DNA from 2 places in the Streptomyces sp. NPDC057854 genome. Region 2 is predicted to be linked to the other one. Evidence: riboswitches for the same ligand, from Rfam matches in the RefSeq annotation. Region 2 holds a riboswitch; the other holds the start of a gene.
What was found. Region 2 has a riboswitch for S-adenosylmethionine ahead of ACFVQZ_RS16385 (aminotransferase class V-fold PLP-dependent enzyme). Riboswitches for the same ligand answer to the same signal wherever they lie in the genome.
Positions count from the first base shown of each region.

Region 1: it holds a riboswitch for S-adenosylmethionine, as region 2 does, so the genes downstream of both, thrC (threonine synthase) here and ACFVQZ_RS16385 (aminotransferase class V-fold PLP-dependent enzyme) in region 2, are expected to answer to the same signal.

Region 1 is NZ_JBHVMF010000003.1:109,258-116,152, forward strand. It holds gene ACFVQZ_RS06735 (helix-turn-helix domain-containing protein) at 1-353, shown strand, start outside; gene ACFVQZ_RS06740 (trehalose-6-phosphate synthase) at 359-1,732, opposite strand; gene ACFVQZ_RS06745 (hypothetical protein) at 1,817-2,206, opposite strand; gene ACFVQZ_RS06750 (glucosyl-3-phosphoglycerate synthase) at 2,245-3,186, opposite strand; SAM riboswitch class I at 3,308-3,450, shown strand; gene thrC (threonine synthase) at 3,468-4,778, shown strand; gene ACFVQZ_RS06760 (MoaD/ThiS family protein) at 4,802-5,080, shown strand; gene ACFVQZ_RS06765 (cold-shock protein) at 5,518-5,721, shown strand; gene groL (chaperonin GroEL) at 6,082-6,895, shown strand, end outside.
Region 2 is NZ_JBHVMF010000010.1:42,699-49,593, forward strand. It holds gene ACFVQZ_RS16375 (cytochrome bc complex cytochrome b subunit) at 1-987, shown strand, start outside; gene trpD (anthranilate phosphoribosyltransferase) at 1,117-2,181, shown strand; SAM riboswitch class IV at 2,269-2,385, shown strand; gene ACFVQZ_RS16385 (aminotransferase class V-fold PLP-dependent enzyme) at 2,590-3,990, shown strand; partial or broken gene ACFVQZ_RS16390 (glycerate kinase) at 3,951-5,154, opposite strand; gene ACFVQZ_RS16395 (SLC13 family permease) at 5,151-6,581, opposite strand; gene ACFVQZ_RS16400 (response regulator transcription factor) at 6,662-6,895, opposite strand, start outside.

The DNA.
Region 1 (6,895 bases), on a different contig from region 2:
AGGACGACGACGGGCACGTCTGCGGCATCGACACCGCCATGGAGGTCATCGGCGGCAAGTGGAAGGTGCTCATCCTGTGGGCGCTCCACGAGGGTCCCGAGCGGCGCTTCGGCGAGCTGCGGCGGATGGTGCCGGGCATCACGGAGAAGGTCCTGGCCTCGCACCTGCGGGAGATGGAGGCGGACGGGATCGTCCGCCGCGTCTCGTACGACGAGGTGCCGCCGCGCGTCGAGTACGGCCTCACCAAGGACGGCCTCCGCCTCAACGACGCCCTGGAACCGCTCGCGGCCTGGGGCCGGGAGCGGCGGGAGGCGTCCGGCGGGCAGGGGCAGGACTCCGGGCAGGGCGGTTAGGGCGGTCAGGACGGTTTGCGGAGGGCGTCCAGCTGGTCGAGGAACCAGCGCCGCGGCGGCAGGGCCGTGGCCGCCTCCGCGAGCCGGGCGGTGCGCGCGGCCCGCTCGTCCGGCGGCATCGTCAGCGCCCGGTGCAGCGCCTCGGCGGTGCCGGAGACGTCGTACGGGTTCACCGTGAGCGCGTGCTCGCGCAGCTCCCGGTAGGCGCCGGCGCCCCGCGACAGGACCAGGGCGCAGCCGGCGTCGGAGACCACCGGTATCTCCTTCGCGACCAGGTTCATGCCGTCGCGGACCGGGTTCACCAGGGCCACGTCGGCGAGGCGGTACGCGGCGAGGGAGCGGGTGAAGTCGTCCTCGACGGAGACCAGGACCGGCTGCCAGTCGGCGGTGCCGAACTCGGCGTTGATCTCCTCGGCCAGCTCCACGACGGACGCGGTGTACGCGCGGTACGACTCCAGGTCCTGCCGGGAGGGGTACGCGGACGCCAGGTGGACGACCTCGCCGCGCCACTCGGGGTGCGCGGTGAGCAGTTCGCGGTACGCGAGCAGGCCGCGCAGGATGTTCTTGGACAGTTCGGTGCGGTCGACGCGGACGATCGTCTTCCGGCCGCCGGTCTCCTCGCGGAGGCGGGCCAGCCGCTCGTCGACCTGGGGGCGGTGGGCGAGGGCCCGCAGGTCGTCGCCGTCGACGCCGAGCGCGTACACCCGGATCCGGGTGCCGTCCGTGCCGGACCCGCCCAGCCGGGCGCAGCAGGCGCGGAAGTGCTCCGCCCACTCCTCCGTGTGGAAGCCGAGCTCGTCGGCGCCCAGCATGCCCCGCAGCAGCTCCTCGACGATGTCGTCCGGCACCATCGCCAGGTACTCCGCCGACGCCCACGGGGTGTGCGTGAAGTGGCCGATCCTGAGGTCGGGGCGGAGCGCGCGGAGCATCCCGGGGACCAGTGCCAGGTGGTAGTCCTGCACCAGGACCGCCGCGCCGTCGCCGGCCTCGGCGGCCAGCGCCTCCGCGAACGCGCGGTTGTAGGCGCGGTACGCCTCCCAGCGGCGGCGGAACTCCGCGTCGAAGACGGGCTCGCGCGGGATGTCGTACAGGTGGTGGTGGAGGAACCAGAGCGTCGCGTTCGCCACGCCGTTGTACGCGTCGGCGTACACCTCCGGGTCGATGTCCAGCATCCGCACCCCGGGCTCCGCGACGCCGCGCCGGACGGCCTCGCGGTCGCCGTCGCCGAGCGCCGCGCAGACCCAGAGGCTGTCCTCGGAGTCCACGGCGCTGAGCCCGGAGACGAGGCCGCCCCCGCCCCGGCGGGAGGAGAGCGTGCCGTCGTCTCCGAGCGTGTACGAGACGGGCCCGCGGTTGGATGCGACGAGTACGGAAACCATGTGGCGAACCTAGCCCGTCCCGGAAACGCTCAAACGTACGTATACGAGACGCGCCGATCCGGCCACGGAGCGTCGCGCCGCAGGTCAGTCGCCCCGGCCGCGCATCGCCGCCCTGGCGACCAGGCCCGTGCCCGCGAGGACGACCGCCAGCGCGCCGAGCAGCCACAGCCGCTCCCCGCCGCGGCCGGTCGCGGCCATCGGCGCGGGGGGCGAGGGTGCCGGGGCCGGCGCGGACGGCGCCGGGGCCGGCCGCACCGTGCGCGGGCTCGCCGTCCCGGTGACCCGCGGCTCCGGCACCGGCACCGGGAACGCGAGCCCGGCGGGGGCGTCGGACTCCTTCTGGTACCGCTGCCCGAAGGGTTCGACGACGACGTCGGCGGCGGCGGCCGGTCCGGCCGCCGCGAGCGGGAGGGCGGTCGCGGCGAGGAGGCCGGCCGCGAGCACCCGGACGGCGTGAGATCGTACGAAGCGCATAAAAGGGCAATGTAGGCAAAACCGACGATCTGCGGACGTTACGCCACGCGGCGGTGCGCGTACTCCGCGATCTCGGCCATCGGCGGGCGCTCCTCCGTGTCCACCGCGTACGTCCGCGGCTCGAAACCGTGCGCGCCGCGCTCGAACTGGGTGAGCACCGGGCGGACGAGGTGGCCGCGCGAGAGCCGCAGCTGCGCCGTGCGGTAGATCGCCGCCGCCATCCGGCCGAGCGCCTGCCCGTCCTGGTGCCGGTGCTTGCGCACGCCCACGTCGACCTGCGCGAGCGCGTCGAGGCCCACCGTGTGCAGCGCGTCCACCAGCAGGCCCAGCTCCACTCCGTAACCGACGGGGAAGGGGAGCCGTTCCAGCAGCGAGCGGCGCGCCGCGTACTCGCCGCCCAGCGGCTGGACGAAGCCGGCCAGCCGCGGCCAGTGCAGATTCAGCAGCGGGCGCGCCACCAGCTCCGTCACCCGGCCGCCCTGACCAGGGGTGTCGCCGAACGGGCGGTCGTACATGGCCTTCACGAAGTCCACGTCGGGGTCGGTGAGCAGCGGTCCGACGATCCCCGTGACGAAGTCCGCCGAGAAGTCCCGCAGGTCCGCGTCCACGAAGCAGACCACGTCCCCGCTCGTCACCATCAGTGACCGCCACAGGACCTCGCCCTTGCCGGGGACGGCCGGTATCCCGGGGAGGATCGCGTCCCGCGCGACGACCCGCGCCCCGGCCGCCGCCGCGACCTCGGCCGTGCGGTCGGTGGAGCCCGAGTCGACCACCACCAGCTCGTCGACCAGCGGCACCGCCTCGGTCATCAGCTCGCGCCGGATCACGCGGACGATGTCCCCGACGGTCGCCTCCTCGTTCAGCGCGGGCAGCACCACACTGACCGTCGTCCCGCGCTTGGCGGCGAGCACCCGTTCCAGGGGGCGGTCGGACACGGACCAGGACCGCCGGGTCAGCCAGCGCTCCACTTCTTCCAGCAACGTGATCTCCATCTCGCGGATCGGACGACCGTCTCCACCTTCGAAGCCTTCGGTTACAGTCTTGAACAACGCGGAGGCCCGGTGCATGTCGGGGTCCCGCCCGCGTCTCACAATCGAATACCGCTCATCCAGAGGGGCAGAGGGATACGGCCCGTTGAAGCCCCGGCAACCCTCCAGTCGGTTTGTCTTGCGTCCGCGAGGCCCCCGGCTAGGGAAGGTGCCAAATCCGTCTCATGGCGAAATGCGCCATGAGGAAGATGAGGAGAAAGGGCCTCGCCTCCATGGCTGTACAGACCGTCGCACCCGCCAACGCCGCTGCCGACAACGCCGCCCCCGCCGTCGACCTCGGTCCCGCGTCCGGACTTTCCTGCCGCGAGTGCGGCGAGGTCTTCCCCCTCGGCCCGATCTTCGCCTGCGAGCTGTGTTTCGGCCCCCTCGAAGTGGCCTATGACCTGCCCACCGGCGACCCCGAGGAGCTGCGGAAGCGGATCGAGGCCGGACCCGCGAACATCTGGCGGTACGCGCCCCTGCTGCCCGTCCCCGCCGACGTCGCCGAGAAGCCGAACCTGAACCCCGGCTGGACCCCGCTCGTCAAGGCCGACAACCTCGCCCGCGAACTCGGCGTCGCCCCCGGCAAGCTGTTCGTCAAGGACGACTCCGGCAACCCGACCCACTCCTTCAAGGACCGGGTCGTCGCCCAGGCCCTGGAGGCCGCCCGCGCCTTCGGCTTCACCACCCTCTCCTGCTCCTCCACCGGCAACCTGGCCGGCGCCGTCGGCGCCGCCGCCGCCCGCGCCGGCTTCCGCTCCTGCGTCTTCATCCCGCACGACCTGGAGCAGGGCAAGGTCGTCATGGCCGGCGTCTACGGCGGTGACCTCGTCGCCATCGAGGGCAACTACGACGACGTCAACCGCTTCTGCTCGGAGCTCATCGGCGACCCGCTCGGCGAGGGCTGGGGCTTCGTCAACGTCAACCTCCGCCCGTACTACGGCGAGGGCTCCAAGACGCTCGCGTACGAGATCTGCGAGCAGCTCGGCTGGGTCATCCCCGACCAGCTCGTCATCCCGATCGCGTCCGGCTCCCAGCTGACGAAGATCGACAAGGGGCTCCAGGAGCTCATCAAGCTGGGCCTGGTCGAGGACAAGCCGTACAAGATCTTCGGCGCCCAGGCCGAGGGCTGCTCCCCGGTGTCCGCCGCCTTCAAGGCCGGCCACGACGTGGTCCGCCCGCAGAAGCCGAACACCATCGCCAAGTCCCTCGCCATCGGCAATCCGGCGGACGGCCCGTACGTCCTCGACATCGCCCGCCGCACCGGCGGCGCCGTGGAGGACGTCACCGACGAGCAGGTCGTGGACGCCATCAAGCTGCTCGCCCGGACCGAGGGCGTCTTCGCGGAGACGGCGGGCGGCGTGACCGTCGGCGTGACCCGCAAGCTCGTCGAGGCCGGCGTGATCGACCCGAACCTCACCACCGTCGTCCTCAACACCGGCGACGGGCTCAAGACCCTGGACGCCGTGGCCGACAGTTCTCAGGCGACCGCCACCATCCGCCCGAGCCTGGACGCGTTCCGCGACGCGGGCCTGGCCCACTGACTCAGAGAGGTACGACGACCGCCATGGCCGTGAACGTCCGCATCCCCACCATCCTCCGCACCTACACCGGCGGGCGGTCCGAGGTCCCCGCCGAGGGCGCGACCCTCGCCGAGGTCATCGCCGACCTGGAGAAGAACCACACCGGCATCGCCGCCCGCGTCCTGGACGACCAGGGCAAGCTGCGCCGCTTCGTGAACGTCTACGTGAACGACGACGACGTGCGCTTCGAGCAGGGCCTGGAGACCGCCACGCCGGACGGCGCGGGCGTCTCGATCATCCCGGCCGTCGCCGGCGGCTGCTGACCCCCGCCGCGGGCCGTTCGGCCGACCCCTTCGCCGTTACCCGGCGGTACTGAATTGCCCCCTCCGCGAGAGAAAGCGGAGGGGGCAATTCTGCATGGTTGAGCGCGGTAGAGTTGGGGAAGTCCCCTCCGCCGCTCATGCCGGACGCATATGAGTGCGGACCAGGACCTGACAAGAATGCGACAACAAGCGGCCGAAAAGCGCGCGCACTCTGCCCCTTATGTGCCCTTTGCCCGGCCCGACTTGCCCCGCAATTCGAGGATTTCTTCCCGATCCCCCTTTCCGCGCCCTTCAGAATTCCCGGTCGATTGCCCTGTTGCAGAGGGCAGTTGGACAGATACATTCAGCGGCGGTCGACGCGTTCCGGCGCAGGTTCTGACCCGGGTCCGCGAAGTGCGGGTCCGCTCAAGGGCCAGTACGTAATAGGGGAGTTAGGCATGGCTCAGGGCACCGTCAAGTGGTTCAACGCGGAGAAGGGCTACGGCTTCATCGCGGTCGACGGTGGTGCGGATGTTTTCGTCCACTACAGCGCCATCCAGATGGATGGGTACCGCAGCCTCGAAGAGGGCCAGCGAGTCGAGTTCGAGATCTCGCAGGGCCAGAAGGGTCCGCAGGCGGACATGGTCAAGGTCACCGCCTGAGGCACGGCGCGATCGGCCACCGGCGTCTCGTCGTCGAGGGGCCCGCATCCACCACGGATGCGGGCCCCTCGCGCGTTCCCGGACCGGTGCGGCGGGGCGGTCCGGGGGCGCGGCGGGCCCGCGCGGCGGGAGGGGGCGGCGTGGACCTGCCCGATCCACGAGAGTCGCTTGCACTCTCCTAGGGCGAGTGCTAATCATTGGCGTTAGCACTCGGAAGGTGAGAGTGCTACGAGGATCGAGCAGACGAGGCCGCCGACCCGGGTGGGGCAAGGAACCACGCGGAGCGCGGAGGCCGTCCGTCGCGGGCGTCGGCGCGTTCCTGGAGCGTTATCCACCCCATGTCCGGGAGGACCACTTCACATGGCCAAGATCATCGCGTTCGACGAGGAGGCCCGGCGCGGTCTCGAGCGCGGCATGAACCAGCTCGCTGACGCCGTCAAGGTCACCCTCGGCCCCAAGGGCCGCAACGTCGTCCTCGAGAAGAAGTGGGGCGCCCCCACGATCACCAACGATGGTGTCTCCATCGCCAAGGAGATCGAGCTCGAGGACCCGTACGAGAAGATCGGCGCCGAGCTGGTCAAGGAAGTCGCCAAGAAGACGGACGACGTCGCCGGCGACGGCACGACCACCGCCACCGTCCTCGCCCAGGCGCTCGTCCGCGAGGGCCTCCGCAACGTCGCCGCCGGCGCCAACCCGATGGCCCTCAAGCGCGGCATCGAGAAGGCCGTCGAGGCCGTCTCCGGCGCCCTGCTCGACCAGGCGAAGGAGGTCGAGACGAAGGAGCAGATCGCCTCCACCGCCTCCATCTCCGCCGCCGACACCCAGATCGGCGAGCTCATCGCCGAGGCCATGGACAAGGTCGGCAAGGAAGGCGTCATCACCGTCGAGGAGTCGCAGACCTTCGGTCTGGAGCTCGAGCTCACCGAGGGCATGCGCTTCGACAAGGGCTACATCTCGGCGTACTTCGCGACCGACATGGAGCGCATGGAGGCCGCGCTCGAGGACCCGTACATCCTCATCGTCAACTCCAAGATCTCCTCCGTGAAGGACCTCCTCCCGCTCCTGGAGAAGGTCATGCAGTCGGGCAAGCCGCTGCTGATCATCGCCGAGGACGTCGAGGGCGAGGCCCTGTCGACCCTGGTCGTCAACAAGATCCGCGGCACCTTCAAGTCCG
Region 2 (6,895 bases):
GCGCACGTGCTGCTGCTCCCCGGCATCATGCTGGGCCTGGTGGTCGCGCACCTCATCCTGGTGTTCGTCCACAAGCACACGCACTTCGAGGGCCCCGGCCGGACGAACAAGAACGTCGTCGGCATGCCGCTGCTCCCCGTGTACATGGCGAAGGCGGGAGGCTTCTTCTTCCTGGTCTTCGGCGTCATCACGGTCATCGCGGCGATCGCCTCGATCAACCCGATCTGGGCGCTCGGCCCGTACCGCCCGGACCAGGTGTCCACCGGCGCCCAGCCCGACTGGTACATGGGCTTCGCCGAGGGTCTGATCCGTGTCATGCCGGGCTGGGAGATCAACCTCTGGGGCCACACGCTGGTCCTGGGCGTGTTCATCCCGCTGGTGCTCTTCCCGCTGGTCCTCGGCGCGATCGCGGTCTACCCGTTCATCGAGTCCTGGATCACCGGCGACAAGCGCGAGCACCACATCGCGCAGCGCCCGCGCAACGCTCCGACGCGCACCGCCTTCGGTGTCGCCTGGATCACCGCGTACATGATCATGCTCGTCGGTGGTGGAAACGACCTCTGGGCCACCCACTTCCACCTGTCGATCAACTCGATCACCTGGTTCGTGCGGATCTTCTTCTTCGCCGGCCCGGTCATCGCGTTCATCGTCACCAAGCGGATCTGCCTCGGCCTCCAGCGCCGGGACAAGGACAAGGTGCTGCACGGGCGCGAGTCCGGCATCATCAAGCGCCTGCCGCACGGTGAGTTCGTCGAGGTCCACGAGCCGCTCAGCCAGGGCGAGCTGTACAAGCTCACCGCGCACGAGCAGTACGCGCCCGCCGAGCTGCCGCCGGCCGTCGACGAGAACGGCGTCCAGCGCAAGGTCGGCGCCATGGAGAAGCTGCGGGTCAAGCTCAGCAAGGGCTACTACGGCGACGACAACCAGGTCGCCAAGCCCACCCTCGAGGAGTACAAGGAGATCCAGAGCGGCCACGGCCACCACTGATCCCCTCCTGACCTCCTGAGGCAGGTCGCCACGGCGAGAGCCCCGTCCATTCGATGGACGGGGCTCTTTGCCGTACCCGTGGATCGATAGGCTGGACCCGTATCCACCGCACGATCATCAGGAGCTGCCATGAGCGCTGTGACCCCCGCTGGAGGACCGACCACGGCGGGCCGCTCCTGGCCCGTCCTCCTGAACGGCCTGCTGGAGGGGAAGGACCTCTCCGCCGACGACACCGCCTGGGCGATGGACCTCATCATGAGCGGCGAGGCGACCGACGCCCAGATCGCCGGTTTCATGGTCGCGCTGCGCGCCAAGGGCGAGACCGTCGAGGAGATCAGCGGACTCGTCCGGACGATGTACGCCCACGCCAACACGATCGAGGTGCCCGGCCCGGCCGTCGACATCGTCGGCACCGGCGGCGACGGCGCCAAGACCGTCAACATCTCCACGATGGCGTCGATCGTCGTCGCCGGCACCGGCACCCGTGTCGTCAAGCACGGCAACCGGGCCGCGTCCTCCGCCTCCGGCTCCTCGGACGTCCTGGAGAAGCTCGGCATCAACCTGGACCTCACCCCCGCCCGGGTGGCCCAGGTCGCCGAGGAGGCCGGCATCACCATGTGCTTCGCGGTGCGGTTCCACCCCTCGCTGCGGCACGTCGCCGCCGCCCGCGGCCAGCTCGGCATCCGCACCACCTTCAACGTGCTCGGCCCGCTCACCAACCCCGCCCGGGTGAAGGCCCAGGCGGTCGGCGTCGCCGACCCGCGGATGGCGCCGATCGTCGCCGGCGTCTTCGCCGAGCGCGGCAACTCCGCGCTCGTCTTCCGCGGCGACGACGGCCTCGACGAACTCACCATCACCGGCACCTCCCGGGTCTGGGTGGTCCGCGACGGCGCCGTCCGCGAGGAGGTCTTCGACCCGAAGGACGTGGGCCTCGGCTACGCGCCCCTGGAGGCGCTGCGCGGCGCCGACGCCTCGTACAACGCCGACGTCGCCCGCCGGCTCCTCGCCGGCGAGACCGGGCCGGTACGGGACGCGGTGCTGCTCAACGCGGCGGCGGCGCTCACCGCCGTGGAGCCCGGCGAGGGCACCCTCGCGGAGCGGCTGGGCGCCGGCATCGCGCGGGCCGCCGAGTCCATCGACTCCGGGGCCGCCCGCGCGGCCCTCGACCGCTGGATCGCCGCCAGCAACGCCTGACCGCCCGCCGCGCGGTCCGTGAGAACCCCGTCCCGGAATGCGGACGGGGTTGCGCGGACCGCGAGCGGTGGCATACGTTCGGCGACAGGTCATGAGCGACAGCCCTCAAGCCCCGGCTGGCTGTCCGGCAACCCTCCGTCCGTGGCGGGGTGCCCCGGGTGAAGACCAGGCCGTGGACAGCAAGGTCCTCGGCAAGCGCGGACCCCTGCGTATCCCTGGGGTCCTGGTCCTCGAGGGAGCGGTCTCGTGAGCAAGCGAATGCGCTAGGGCCTCCGGCCCCTTTTCCCCCTCCGTACGGCCCTTCTCGTGCCGCACGTCGAGGCAACACCCGTACGCGGCACGCCGTTTCGCGCTGCCCTGCTGCGGGCCCCTTCACGCCACTCGCCTGTCCTGCCGGGAGATACCGCCATGTCCGCACGCCCGAACACCGCCACCGCCGCCGCCGCCTCCTCCGTCACCGAGTCCGCCGACGCCTGCTGCACCGGCCCGCTGCCGGTCCTCGGCCGCGACGTCACCGTCCCGCTCGTCACCGGCGGCGAGGTCGCCTACGCCGCCCTCGACTACGCCGCCAGCGCCCCCGCCCTCCAGCGGGTCTGGGACGACGTCGCCGCCTACGCCCCGTACTACGGCAGCGTCCACCGCGGCGCCGGCTACCTCTCCCAGCTCTCCACCGACCTGTTCGAGCAGAGCCGCGCCACCGTCGCCGAGTTCCTCGGCTGCCGCGACGGCGACCAGGTCGTCTTCACCCGCTCCACCACCGACTCGCTCAACCTGCTCGCCCGGGTGATCCCCGCCGACTGCCAGGTCTTCGTCTTCGAGACCGAGCACCACGCCTCCCTGCTGCCGTGGCAGGACGCCCGGGTCACCTACCTCAACGCGCCCCGCACCCCGGCCCAGGCCGTCGAGACCCTGGAGCGCGCCCTCGCCGACCGCGACCCGTACGGTCCCGCCCTGGTCTGCGTCACCGGCGCCTCCAACGTCACCGGCGAGCTGTGGCCGGTCCGCGAACTGGCCGCCGCCGCCCACGCGCACGGCGCCCGGATCGTCCTCGACGCCGCTCAGCTCGCCCCCCACCACCCGGTGTCGGTGAAGGACCTCGACGTCGACTGGGTCGCCTTCTCCGGGCACAAGCTGTACGCGCCCTTCGGCTCCGGCGTCCTCGCCGGCCGCGCCGACTGGCTCCAGGCCGCCGAGCCGTACCTGGCCGGCGGCGGCGCCTCCCGCACCGTGGCCCGCCGGATCGACGGCGGCGTGGACGTGGAGTGGCACACCACCGCGGCCCGGCACGAGGCCGGATCGCCGAACGTCATCGGCGTCTACGCCATCGCCTCCGCCTGCAAGGCGCTCACCGAGGCCGGCTTCGACACGCTGGTCGCCCGCGAGCGGCACCTCATCGACACCGTCCGGGCCGGCCTCGCCGACGTCCCCGAGGTCCGCGTCCTCTCCCTCTTCGGCGACGACGCCCCGCGCGTCGGCGTCATCTCCTTCGTCGTCGACGGCTGGAACAGCTCGCACTTCGCCGCCGCCCTCTCTGCCGAGTACGGCATCGGCGTCCGCGACGGCCTCTTCTGCGCCCACCCGCTGGTCCGCACCCTGCTCGGCTCCGACCCGCAGGACCCGGGCGAGTGCGGCGCGCCCGAGGCGAACCCGGGGGAGAGGTCGCTCAACGCCATCCGCGTCAGCTTCGGCGCCGGCACGCCCGACGAGCACGTCGAGCGGTTCGTCGGCGCGGTGAAGGAGCTGGTCCGCGACGGCGCCCGGTGGACGTACCGCACCGAGGACGGCCGCTGCGTCCCCGACCGCGGCTGACCGCCCGGCCGGTCAGGCGGCCAGCCGGGTCCCCACCAGCACCATCCGCAGGGCTCGTTCGGCCGCGTCCGCAAGGAACTCGGCGCCCCGGTCCAGGGCTTCGGGCAGGGCCACCGGTGCGGGCAGGATCGAGCCGTACGCGTCGACCCCGGCCGCCCGCACCTCGTGCGCGCCGTGCCCCAGCGTCCCGGCCAGCGCCAGCACCGGTACCCCGTGCGCCTTGGCCCGGCGGGCCACCTCCGCCGGGATCTTGCCCCGCACGGTCTGCCCGTCCAGGGTGCCCTCCGCGGTGATCACCAGATCGGCGCGGGCCAGCCGGGCGTCCAGGTCGATCCGGTCGAGCAGCACCTCGAACCGGGGCAGCAGCCGGGCGCCGAGCGCGGCCAGACCCGCGCCGAGCCCGCCCGAGGCCCCGGACCCCGGGGCCGTACCCACCCCGGGGGGCGCGCCCAGGTCCCGTACGAGCAGGCCGGCCCAGCGGTCCAGGGCCGCGGCCAGCTCCTCGACCCGCTCCGGGCCCGCGCCCTTCTGCGGGCCGAAGACCCGGGCCACGCCCCGCTCGCCGGTGAGCACGTTGTACGGGTTGCAGGCCACCAGCAGTTCGGTGGCCGCGAGCCGGGGATCGAGTCCGGCCGGGTCGATCCGCGCGAGCCGCGTCAACGCGGCGCCACCCAGCGGGAGTTCGACTCCCTCGGCGTCCAGGAGCCGGGCGCCGAGGGCCTGGAGCGCACCCGCTCCGCCGTCCGAGGTGCCGGAGTCGCCGCAGCCGACGAGGATCCGGCGGGCTCCGGCGTCCAGCGCGGCCCGGATCAGCTCGCCCACCCCGTACGTGGTGGTGGCGCCCGGGTCGCGTCGGTCGGCCGGCACCAGCGAGAGGCCCGCGACGGCCGCCATCTCGACCACCGCGGAGGAGCGGTCGAGGAGCGCGAAGTGGGTCTCGACCGGGGTGCCGAGGGGGCCGGCCGCGACCCGGGGCAGCAGCCTGCCGCCGGTCGCGGCGGCCAGCGCCCGGGCGGTGCCCTCCCCGCCGTCGACCAGCGGTATCAGGTCGACGACGGCGTCCGGGCGGACCCGGCGCAGGCCCTCGGCGATGGCCTCGGCGGCCTCCGGCGCGGACAGGGACTCCTTGAAACCGCTGGGGGCGACGGCGATGTGCAGACTCACGGCTGGGACTCCAGGAGGACGGGCACGCCGAGCAGCGGCCAGACGAACAGGGCGAAGCAGAGCACCAGGACGGCGCTGAGCGGGGCGAGCACGGCGGAGAGCCGCAGCAGGTCGCGCGGGGTGAAGGAGGGCACGCCGTCCGGGGGTTCGGCGAAGAGGGCGACGGGTTTCGCGGAGGCGGGCAGCGTCTGGCAGAAGCCGGCGGCGGCGGTGGAGGCGAGCGCGGCGGCCACCGGGTTGACCCCGGCGCCGGCCGCCGCGGCCACCACCAGCGGCACCAGCACCGAGGAGCGGGCGGAGCGGGACTGGAGCACCAGGTGGGCGGCGGTGCTGACGGCGACGACGACGGCGAGGAACGCCCACGGCGGCACCCCGTCCGGCAGTCCGCCGACCAGCCACCCGGCCGCGCCGGACTCGGCCAGCGCCACGCCCATCGCCATGGTCGCGGCCATGAAGAGCAGCATCGGCCAGGGCACCGACCGCAGCCCGTCCTTCATCCGCACCGTGCCGAGCGCGGGGGACGAGGCCACCACCGCGCCGATCAGCGCGACCACCGCCGGCGACACCCCGTGCAGCGGCTCCGAGCACCAGAGCACCACCACGGTGCAGAGCAGCAGCAGACAGCGCTGCTCGGGCGGGGAGAGCGGCCCGGACACCGGGGTGGGGGAGTGTTCCTGGATCGCGGCGACGGTGATCCGCACCGGGGCGCGCCGGTCCTCCCGGCGGGTGGTGGTGAGGAGGACCGCCTCGGCGGCCAGGTGGGAGGAGACGACGGCGAGCGGCAGACCGAGGACCAGCCAGCGGGCGAAGCCCAGGGACTCGCCGGTCTGCTCCAGGAGCACGCCGACGGTGATGAGGTGGGCGCCGGCGCCGATCAGGGTGGCGACGGCCGACAGCAGGATGACGGTGGGGAAGAGCAGCGCCAGCATCACCACCAGCCGCCGCCGGTCCGCCAGCGCCTGGGCGAGGGCCAGGAAGACCGGCAGGGCCAGCGCGGCCCGCCCGGAGGTGGCGGGGACGGCGAAGGCGGTGACGACCAGCGCGGCGGTGGTGAGGTGCACCAGCCGGCGTACGCTGCCGGCGCCGGTGACGAGGAAGGCGGCGGCGCGGCCGGCGAGCCCGGTCCTGGTCACCGCGGCCGCGAGGACGAAGGCGCAGATCAGCAGCCAGACGGTGGCGTCGCCGAGGGTGGCGAAGAGGGTGTCGGCGCTGATCACGCCGGTGACGGTGAGGGCGAGTCCGGCGCCCAGCGCGATGTACGTGTCGTCGACGGGCGCGGCGATCCAGGCGCAGGTCGCGAGGGCGAAAACAGCCAGGGTCAGCCGGGCCTCGCCGCCGAGCCCGGGGGCGGTGCCGGGGACGGCGAGCACCGCGCAGACGCTGAGCGCGAGGCAGAGCCAGACGGTCTGGCGGAGGGAGAGGGTCACGGGAACCACCCTCCGGGCGGCCGGTGAGCCGTCGATGAGCCGTGGATGAAGGAGGCTTCACGCGGCGCCGGCCGGGCGCGTCACGGCATCCGGTAGCCCATGCCCCGGACCGTCTCCAGCCGTTCGGCGCCCAGCTTCTTGCGGAGCGCCCGGACGTAGACGTCCACGATGTTGGAGCCGGGGTCGAAGTCGTACCCCCAGACGTGGGAGAGGATCTGCTCCCGGGAGAGCACCTGTCCGGGGTGGCGCAGGAACAGGTCCAGCAGCACGAACTCACGGGCCGTCAGGTCCACCGTGCGGTCGCCGGCGCGGGC